Regions from separate parts of the Thermus hydrothermalis genome, predicted to be linked through region 2. Evidence: riboswitches for the same ligand, from Rfam matches in the RefSeq annotation. Region 2 holds a riboswitch; the other holds the start of a gene.
What was found. A riboswitch is a leader RNA that binds a small molecule or an ion and turns the genes downstream of it on or off. The one in region 2 is predicted to bind cobalamin.

Region 1 (4,955 bases), on a different contig from region 2:
GGCGTCCTTGTTGGCGCAGTCCAGCACCTTGCCGAAGGTTTCCCAGACCGCCACCGCCTTGGGGTCGGTGAACTTCAGCTTGCCGTTCCAGAGGCTATTCCAGCCGTCCGCCCCCAGCATGGCCAGGGCCACGCTTTCCCACAGGTGCTGCTGCGTCCAGTTCTCGCCCAGGGCCAAGGGGGCTTGGAGGCCTTTGCGCTTAAGGGTTTCGCAGGTGGCGAGGAACTCGGCCCAGGTCCTGGGCGGGTTCACCCCCCACTCCCTTAGCTTCGCCGGGATGTACCACATGACGTTGGAGCGGTGGATGTTCACCGGCACGCTCCAGATGCCCCCCTTGTAGGAGATGAGGTCAATGAGCCCCTTGGGGAAGGCCTGGAGCCAGCCCTCCTGGCGGAAGAGGGAGGTGAGGTCCTCCATGCGGTTCGCCACCACCCAGGTGCCGATGAGCTCCATGCCGGCGTGGACCTGGAAGGTGTCCGGAGGGTCGCCCCCCAGCATCCGGGTCTTCAGAACCGCCTTGGCGTTGACCCCGGCCCCCCCGGTGACCGTGGCGTTGATGACCTCCACGCCCGGGTACTTCTGCTTGTAGAGCCGGATGAGGGCCTCGAGGGCCGGCCCCTCGTCCCCCGCCCACCAAGAGAAGATCTCCAGCTTGCCCGTCTGGGCCAGGGCGCTAAGCCCCAAAGCCATGCCGAGTACCCAAAGCCACTTCCTCATACCTACCTCCATTGCGACGTGGGCTTTCCGCCCACAGGCCGCCCAACTCAAAGAAGCGCGCCAAGAAGAGGCTCGCCCCGCCCACCGCTGCCGCCAGGTGCCCGTAGGAGGAGGGTTGGACGGAAAGGGCGCGGTGGGTTTCCAAGAAGGCGTGTTCCGCCAGCGCGCGGCGCATGGGGGCTTCCAGGAAGGGGAATAGCTCCGCTGCCTTCCCCCCCACCACCACCCGGGAGGGGTCGTAGGCCACGGCCAGGTTGGCGAGGAAGCGCCCCAAAGCCTCTCCCAGGTGGGCTAGGGAACGGAGGGCTAGGGTTTCGCCCCTCTTGGCCTCCGCCAAGAGGGCCTCGAGATCCTCCGCCTCCCCACCCAAGGCCTGGTAATGCCTCAAGAGGGCCCCAAGGCCGAGCTCGGTTTCCAGGCACCCCTTGCGCCCGCAGGCGCAGGGGGCCTCCCCAGGGCCAAGCCAGTGGCCCACCTCCCCCGCAGCCCCGTTGGCCCCTCGGAGGAGGCGGCCTTCCGAAACCACCCCTACCCCGAGGCCGGTGCTAAGGACGAGGTAGGCCAGGTTGGCTTCCCCGTGGAAGAAGACCTCGGAGAGGGCAGAAGCCTTGGCGTCGTTCTCCGCTAGGGCGGGAAGGGGAAAGGAGGCCAGGTAAGGGGTTAGGTCCAGGTCCCGCCAGCCTAGGTTTGGGGCGTAGAGGAGCCTGTTCCCCACCACCACCCCGGGCAGGGTGAAGCCGAGGCCCAAGGCCCCTTCGGCTCGGGGGAAGACCTCTTCCCGAAGCCGGCGGAAGCGTTCCTCGGGCCCCGCCTCCTTGGGCTGGGCCCACTCCTTCGCCCAAAGCACCTCGCCCCGCCAGTCCAAAGCGAGGAGGACCGTGCCCTCCACCCCGATTTCGGCGCCCAGGGCGAAACGCGCCCCCGGGCGGAGGTGCAGGAGGGTGCCCGGGCGGCCCAAGGGGGGGGAGGTGAACGCCCCTTCTTGCAAAAGCCCTTCCTTGAGGAGCTCGTCCACGAGCCGGCTCACGGCGCTTTTGGCCAAACCCGTGAGCCGGGAAAGGTCAGCCCGGGTGAGGGGGCCCCGCCGCAGGTGGCCCAGGATGGCGCGGCGGTTGAGCCTGCGGATTTCCTGCGTGTCCCCTTTGCGCACCCTCACCCCCTTTAGTTCGTTCTCAGGACTAAGTAAACCACCCTCCCCGTTCTTCGTCAAGCCCTTGTCAGCAGGGGCAAAGCGCCATAGCCTAAGGGCATGGCCCGCTAGGGCCTCAAAGCCAGGTCCGTTGCCCTGGTGCCTGGGCGCGTAGTCCAGGCTTAAAGTGGGGAAGTCCGGTGCAAGTCCGGCGCTGTCCCGCAACGGTAACCGGCCAAGCTACGGGGCTTTCTTCGCAGGCCGGAAGCCCGAATACCTGCCAGGGCCGTCCGCCTTTCCCCATGGCGGGCACCTCACGCGGATGGGGGGTTGGGGGCTTCCTGAGCTTTTCCCGCCCCTGCCGCTTTCGGCAGGGGCGTTGCCCTACCTCCCCCGGGCCCGGTGCGCCTGGCCCTAGCGGTCTAAAGGGAGGTGGGTATGAGGAAGCTTGTGGCGTTCTTCTCGGTCCTATTGGCCTTGGCCTTCGCCTTTCCCGTCACCCTCACGGACGACCTGGGCCGCCAGGTCACGCTCAAAGCCCCACCCAAGCGCATCGTTTCCATGTTGCCCTCGGTGACGGAAACGGTGTGCGCCCTCGGGGCTTGCGACCGCCTGGTGGCCACGGACGACTACTCCGACTGGCCGGAGAGCGTGAAGCGCCTGCCCAAGGCTGGGGGGCTTTACAACCCAAACCCCGAGCTCATCGTTTCCCTTAAGCCGGACCTGGTCCTGGTTTCCCGCTACGGGAGGCTTTACGAAACCTTAGAGCGGGCGGGGCTTACCGTGTTCGTGGTGCGGACGGAAACCTACGAGGACATCTTCAAGACCGTGCGCACCCTGGCCCAGCTCTTGGGGCTTCCCTCCCAGGGGGAGAGGCTGGTGGCCCAGATCCAGCGGGAGGTTTATGGGGAGGAGGTCCGGGCGGCCAAGGCCAAGGCCAGGCCCCGGGTTTACTACGAGATTGACCCCACCCCCTACACCGTGGGACCCGAGAGCTTCATCGGGGTCCTCATCCAGAAGGCCCGGGGGGTGAACATCGTCCCCAAGGAGCTTGGGCTTTTCCCCAAGATCGCCCCCGAATTCGTGGTGGAGAAGAACCCCGAGGTCATCGTGGCCACCTACCCGGGTGCCCGGGAAACCATCCAGAGCCGGCCCGGCTGGAACCGGGTGAGGGCGGTCCAGACGGGGAGGATCTGCGTCTTTACCGGGGGCGAGGATAGCCTCCTTTCCCGCCCTGGTCCCCGGGTGGCCCAGGGCCTGAAGCTACTCGTGGACTGCTTCCACGGGCGTTAGGCCATGACCCTCTCCTTGCCCCTTGCCCTCCGGCGAAGCCTCGTCTTCGCCTGGCTCCTCGCCCTTTTGGCCTTGGCCTTGGTCCTGGGGCTCGCCTTGGGGGCGGTGGCGGTGCCCCCAGGGGAGGTGGTGCGGGCCCTTTTGGGCCTCGAGGCCAACCCCATCGTCACCGAGCTCCGCCTTCCCCGGGTCCTCGGGGGGATGCTGGTGGGGGCGGCCTTGGGGGTGGCGGGGGCTGCCTTCCAGGGGCTTTTCCGCAACCCTTTGGCCGACCCCTACCTCATGGGGGCCGCCTCGGGGGCGGCCTTTGGCGTGACCCTCTTGGCCGTCCTCCTTGGGGGGCTTTCCCCCGCCTTCGCCCAGCACGTCGTCTTCCAGGGCCTCCCCCTTTCCGCCACCCTCTTTGGCTTCCTCGGGGCCCTCTTCGCCACCCTCCTCACCCTGGTCCTCGCCGGCGGGGTGGCGAGGACAGGGGAGTTGGTCCTGGCGGGGGTGGTGGTGGGGAGCGTGCTCACGGGGCTTACCACCTACCTCATGCTCCAGGACGCCGACCGGGTGCGGGCAGTCTTCGCCTATACCCTGGGGAACCTGGCCTTCCTGGGGTGGCCCTCGGTGAAGGCGCTGGCCCTTTTCCTCCTCCTTGCCCTGCCCCCCCTTCTCCTCCTGGGCCGGGTGCTGAATGCCTTGCAACTGGGGGAGGAGGTGGCGCAAAGCCTGGGGCTTCCCCTAAGCACCCTAAAGCTCCTCCTCCTCGCCGCAGCGAGCCTCCTCACCGCCGCCAGCGTGGCCCAGGCGGGGATCATCGGCTTCGTGGGGCTTGTCACCCCGCACGCCCTGAGGCGCCTTTTGGGGGAGGACTACCGGGTCCTCCTCCCGGCGAGCGCCCTGGGCGGAGCTGCCCTTCTGGCCCTGGCCGACCTCCTCGCCCGCACCCTCACGCGGCCCGCCGAGCTACCCGTGGGCGTGGTCACCACCCTTTTAGGAGGGCCCTTCTTCCTCTACCTCCTTTGGAGGCGCCGTGGACGGGCTTGAGGCTAGGGGCATCGTGGGGCCTTTTGCCCTGAAGGGGGTGGACCTCCTTTTGCGCCCGGGGGAGTGGGTGGCCCTCCTCGGGCCCAACGGCTCCGGCAAGAGCACCCTGCTTAGGGTAATGGCGGGGCTTCTTAGGCCCAAGCGGGGAGCGGTGTACCTGGAGGGAAAGCCCCTTAGGGCCTACGGGAGCTACGCCCGGGGCCAACGCCTCGCCTACCTGCCCCAAGGGGGGCCATACCCGGAGGGGCTCTTGGTGGAGGAAGTGGTGCGCCTCGGGAGGCTTCCCCACCTTGGATTATGGGGTAGGGAAGGAGAGGAGGACCGGGAGGCGGTGGCCTGGGCCCTGGAGGTGGCGGGGGCGGCCCACCTAAAGGGGCGGCTTCTCGGGACCCTTTCCGGGGGCGAGCGGCAGCGGGTCCTCCTGGCCCGCGCCCTGGCGGCGAGGCCCCGGTACCTCCTCCTGGACGAGCCCACCACCTACCTGGACCTGGCCCACCAGGCCGAGGTGGTGGCCCTCCTTAGGGGCCTGGCGGAGCGGGGGGTGGGGGTGCTCTCGGTCCTACACGACCCCAACCAGGCGGCCTTGGCCCACCGGGTGGCGGTCTTGCGGGATGGGCGCCTCCTTGCGGAGGGGCCGCCCGGGGCCGTGTTGGCAGAACCCCTTCTCCGGGGGCTTTACGGGCCCCGGGTGCGGGTGGCCCTTTTGGAGGGAAGGCCCCATGTCTATCTGGACGGATAGGGCCAGGCTGTACGTGCGGGGCGGGGTCCTCCTCCTAGACCTGGG
Region 2 (4,955 bases):
GGCGCACCTCCCGCTTGGTGATGAGGCCCCGCTTGGGAACCCGTTGCTCAAAGGCCTCGTCGGGGAGGAAGCCCAGGCGGGGAGGGAGGGGGCCTTGGGCCTCGAGGACGAGCACGTTGGGGTCCAGGAAGCTCTCCCGGGCCACGGCCTCCAGGTCCGGGAAGCTCCGCACCCGCTCGTCTTCCTCCCCGAGCCTTTCCGCCACGTGGGCCCGAAAGGGCCCCGCCCCCATGGCGAGGAGGGCTTCCGCCACCCGGGCGGGGGTGTTCTCGGGGTCGGTGTAGATCACGGAGAGGGGGGAGAGGGCCACTTCCAGGAGCACACCCCCGAGGGGCCTCCCGTGGAGGGAGAAGAAGCGGGCCTCGTCCCAAGGGCGCTTGAGCCGGGCGAAGGCCTCCTGGAAGGCGGTGGGGGCGGGGTGGACCTCCGCCTCGGGGAAGCGCTCCAACACCCTCTTCCCGATGCCGTGGAAGAGGGGGTCCCCGGAGGCCAGGAAGGCCACCCTCTTCCCCGCCTGGACCCGCTCCGCCGCCCGGTCCAAAAGGGCCTCCAGGGGTCCTTTCACCGCCAGTTTTTCCCCCGGGTGCTCGGGGAACTGGGCCAGGTGCCTAGCCCCTCCCACGAGCACCTCCGCCTCTGCCACCCGCCGCAGGGCGAGGAGGCTAAGCCCCTCCCGCCCCCGCGCCCCCATGCCGATGAGGTAGACCATCTAGCCCTCCCGGTGGGCCCTGGAGGTGTCCACGCCTCCGTCCGCCGCCAGGCGCAGGAGGGCGTGGAGGGCGGCCACCACCAGGGTGGACCCTCCCTTCCGCCCCTCGGTGACGATCCAGGGGACGGGGGCCTCCGTGAGGGCCCGCTTGGCCTCGAGGACGTTCACGAACCCCACGGGCATCCCCAGAACCAGGGCGGGCCGCGCCCCTCGCCTTATCGCCTCCACCAGGGCCAGGAGGAAGGTGGGGGCGTTCCCCACCCCCACGATGCTCCCCTCCAGAAGCCCCTTTTCCTCCGCGTAGGCCACGGCGGCCTCCGCCCGGGTGCCCCCCGTGGCCTGGGCCCTCCCTATCACCTCGGGGTGGGAAAGGAGTTCCACCACCTCGTTCCCAAAAAGCCGGAGGCGCTCAGGGTTGAGGCCGCAGGCGATCATGCGGGCGTCCACCAAGATCCTCGCTCCCTCCTGGAGGGCTTTAAGACCGGCCTCCACCGCCCCCGGGCTAAAGCGGGTGATTTCCTTGTACTCAAAGTCGGCGGTGGCGTGGATCATGCGGCGCACGATGGGCCATTCCAGGGGGGAGAAGCGGTGGGGGCCCGCCTCGAGGTCCACCAGGCGGAAGCTTTCCTCCTCTATGGCCCTGCCCTTGGCTGTCATCTGGTGGGTGGGGTTTTTCCGCTGCTGGATCAGGTCATCCACGGTACACCTCCCGGTCTGGCCAGGCGGCGAGGCACCGGCCCTCGTCAAAGTCCGTGAGGGCCACGCTCACGAAGGGCCTGGGGCCGATATAGGCCTGGAGCTTCTCCTGAGCTAGCCGCACCAGATCTAAGAAGAAGCGGTCAAGCCCTTCCTCTAGGGCGAGCTCAAAGAAACGCCGGGCGGTGGCGGCCCCTTCCGCCTCCTTGAGCGCCCTGGGGCTCGCCCCCGCCTCCTTGAGGAGGCCGAGGAGCATGGGTAGGTTCACCTCGCCTCCCGCCGCGTGGGTCATGGTCTTGCCGTCGGCCATCTTGGAGATCTTTCCGATCATCCCCACGATGCGCACCACCTCAATCCCCACCTTCCGCGCCGCCCGGAGCACATCCCCCACGAAGTCTCCCATCTCAATGAAGGCCATCTCGGGCAGGTGGGGAAGGAGCCTCTGGGCGAAGCGCTCGCTTTTGCCCCCGGTGGTGGCGGCGATTTCCAGGAGGCCGTTGGCCCGGGCTACGCCCACCGCCTGGACCACGCTCATGCGAAAGGCGCTGGTGGAGTAGGGCTTCACCACCCCCGTGGTGCCCAGGACCGATAGCCCCCCGAGGATGCCAAGGCGTGGGTTTAGGGTCTTTCGCGCCAGCTCCTCCCCCCCCGGAATGGCGATGGTGATGGCGAGGGGCCTTTCCGTCACCTCCCGCACCGCCTCCCAGATCATCTGCCGGGGCACGGGGTTGATGGCCGCCTCCCCCACGGGCACCCCGAGCCCGGGCCGGGTCACCACCCCTACCCCTTCGCCCCCTTCCAACCGGTCCTCGCTGGCGAACCGCACGTAGGCCTGGATCTCTGCCCCGTGGGTCACGTCGGGGTCGTCCCCGGCGTCCTTGATCATCCCCACCAGGACCCCGTCCCCTTTTGGCTCCAGGCGGAAGACCCGGAAGGGTTGCCGCCAGCCGGCGGGAAGCCAGATGTCCACCACCTCGGGGGCCTGCCCCAGGAGGGCTAAGGTGGCCGCCTTGGCGGCGGCCGCGGCGTTCGCCCCCGTGGTGAAGCCGATGCGGCTTCCCTTCTTGTCCCGGGGTGGGGGGTAGGGGTGGCTCATGCGGGGCGCAGGGCGTACAGCCGGAGGGAGACGAGGAACCCGAAGAGGCCTAGGCCCAGGGGGAGGGCGAGGGCCTCGAGGTCCACCGCCAAAAGCTCCGCCAAGGCCAGGAGGAGGGCCATACCCACCACCACCCAGCCAAGCCCACGGCTCGCCCTGCGGGCCCTCTCCGAGTCCTGGGCTAGGTGCTGGAGGCGGCTTGCCAGGAGGCCGTCCACCCCGTCCACCAGGAGCATCCCCAGGGTGAAGAAGAAACCCAGGCGCAGGGGGGAGAGCTCCGCGGAGAGGGCCAGGGCGGAGAGCTGGCTTGCCGTTTCAAACCCCAAGCCGAAGAGGAGGCCCAGGAGAAGGGGGTGGAGGAAAGGGAGGCGGTTTGGGGCCCTCTCCTCGGGCCTGAGGAGCCGGTAGAGGTTGAGGCCGGCCACCAGGAGGAGGAGGAGGGTGGGGAGGTGGAGGGCCTCGAGGTCCACCCTTTCCAGGAGGGCGGCGGCGGGGAAGGCCAAGAGGGTCACGATGGCGCCGTGCCCCAAGGCAAAGAGGACGCCGTTATAGGGGGAAGGGCGCACCCGGGAGAGCCCGTCCACCGCCGCCAGGTGGTCGGGATCCACCCCGTGGCGCATGCCCAGGGCCACGGCCAGGAGCTCCAGCCCCGTCATGGGGCACCCCTACCTTGGGGGGATACCGCCTTTCCTTTCACTTGGGAACGCCTTTTTCTCGTCATCCTTGCCTCCTTTCGCCCCTGCTCGGGGGCAGGTGAGGCGCGCGCTAGGGCGGGTATTCGGGCTTCCGGCCACGACGTGGGGTCTAACGCATGGGCCGGTTACCGTTGCGGCACAGCGCCGGACTTTCACCGGTCTTCCCCCTTTTCCGCCCCAAGACATCCGGGCCTTGGGGCACCCTAGCCGCACGGGCCCCGCTAGGGGGCTTGCCCTAGGTTTTACTCCTCTTCCCGCCCCCCGTCAACCGCTGGGGGGGCTATCCGCCCCAGGACCCTCCTCGGCCAGTCCACCACCACGGCGCTTCCCGGGAGGACGAGGCCGTCCTCCCCCAAAGCCCGGAGCACCGCCCGCACCACCCCCCCGTGGGTGAAGAGGAGGGCGGGTGCCCTAAGGGTTTCCAGGAAGCGAAACACCCGCTCCTGGAAGGCCTCCAGGGTCTCTCCCCCAGGGGGATGGAAGCCCTGGAACCGGAGGAGGGCTTCCTTGTGGAGGGGGTCTAGGCTTTCCCAAGGGGCTCCCTCCAGGGCCCCGAAGTGGATCTCCCTAAGCGCCCGGGTGGGCTCGGGGGTAAACCCCGCCAGGGCCGCTGTTTCCAGGGCCCGCCGCAGGTCGGAGCTATGGGCGGGGAGGGGAGGGAGGAGCCCTTTAAGGGCTCTCGCCTGTTCCCGCCCAAGGGAGGTTAAGGGGAGGTCGGTCCAGCCGAGAAGCCTCCCCTCCCGGTTCCAAAGGGTTTCCCCGTGCCGCACGAGCCAGAGCTCCATGGGTAGAGTTTACGCTTTTGGTATAGTGGGGGCCATGCGGCGGGAGGTTTTGGAAGAAGCCCAAAGGCGCATGGAGGACCTCACCAAGCCGCCCCGCTCCTTGGGGTACCTGGAGGAGGTGGCGGTGCGCCTGGCGGCCATCCAGGGCCGGGTGAAGCCGGAACTGGGCCAGGGAGCGGTGGTGGTGGCGGCGGCGGACCACGGGGTGGCGGCGGAAGGGGTTTCCGCCTACCCCCAGGAGGTCACGCGGCAGATGGTCCTCAACTTCCTCCGGGGCGGGGCCGCCATCAACCAGTTCGCCCTGGCCGCCCACTGCGAGGTCTACGTCCTGGACGTGGGGGTCATGGGGGAGCTCCCCGACCACCCCCGCCTCCTCAAGCGCAAGGTGCGGGAGGGCACCCGCAACCTGGCCCTCGAGCCCGCCCTCACCCGGGAGGAGGCGGAAAGGGCCCTCGAGGCGGGCCGGGAGGCGGCCAGGCGGGCTTTAGCGGAAGGGGCCACCCTCCTCGCCGCCGGGGACATGGGCATTGCCAACACCACGGCGGCCGCTGCCCTCACCGCCGGGCTTCTGGGCCTTTCCCCGGAGAAGGTGGTGGGCCGGGGGACGGGGGTGGGAGAGGAGGGCCTCAAGCGGAAACGGGAGGCGGTGGGGAGGGCCCTCGCCCGCCTGCGGCCCGGGCTTGACCCCTTGGGGGTGGCGGCGGAGGTGGGGGGGCTTGAGCTCATCGCCATCGCCGGGGTGTACCTGGAGGGGTACGCCCAAGGGGTTCCCCTGGTCCTGGACGGCTTCCCCGTGACCGCCGGGGCCCTTTTGGCCTGGAAGCTGGAGCCGGGGATAAGGGACCACTTCTTCGCCGGCCACCTCTCCCGGGAGCCCGGGCACCGGTACCTCTTGGAGGCCTTGGGCCTCAGGCCCCTCCTGGACCTGGACCTGGCCCTGGGGGAGGGGACGGGGGCGGTCCTGGCCATGCCCC

Region 1: linked by a shared signal. The riboswitch ahead of L0C60_RS08740 (ABC transporter substrate-binding protein) and the one ahead of L0C60_RS00470 (HoxN/HupN/NixA family nickel/cobalt transporter) in region 2 are both predicted to bind cobalamin.

Annotation. Positions count from the first base shown of each region.
Region 1 is NZ_JAKTNT010000012.1:77,723-82,677, forward strand. Features, by position in the region: gene L0C60_RS08730 (ABC transporter substrate-binding protein) at 1-717, opposite strand, end outside; gene L0C60_RS08735 (ROK family transcriptional regulator) at 674-1,867, opposite strand; cobalamin riboswitch at 1,987-2,145, shown strand; gene L0C60_RS08740 (ABC transporter substrate-binding protein) at 2,285-3,139, shown strand; gene L0C60_RS08745 (FecCD family ABC transporter permease) at 3,143-4,171, shown strand; gene L0C60_RS08750 (ABC transporter ATP-binding protein) at 4,158-4,910, shown strand; gene L0C60_RS08755 (hypothetical protein) at 4,891-4,955, shown strand, end outside.
Region 2 is NZ_JAKTNT010000001.1:80,473-85,427, forward strand. Features, by position in the region: gene cbiE (precorrin-6y C5,15-methyltransferase (decarboxylating) subunit CbiE) at 1-709, opposite strand, end outside; gene L0C60_RS00460 (precorrin-8X methylmutase) at 710-1,408, opposite strand; gene L0C60_RS00465 (cobalt-precorrin-5B (C(1))-methyltransferase) at 1,401-2,501, opposite strand; gene L0C60_RS00470 (HoxN/HupN/NixA family nickel/cobalt transporter) at 2,498-3,157, opposite strand; cobalamin riboswitch at 3,254-3,416, opposite strand; gene L0C60_RS00475 (histidine phosphatase family protein) at 3,439-3,981, opposite strand; gene cobT (nicotinate-nucleotide--dimethylbenzimidazole phosphoribosyltransferase) at 4,016-4,955, shown strand, end outside.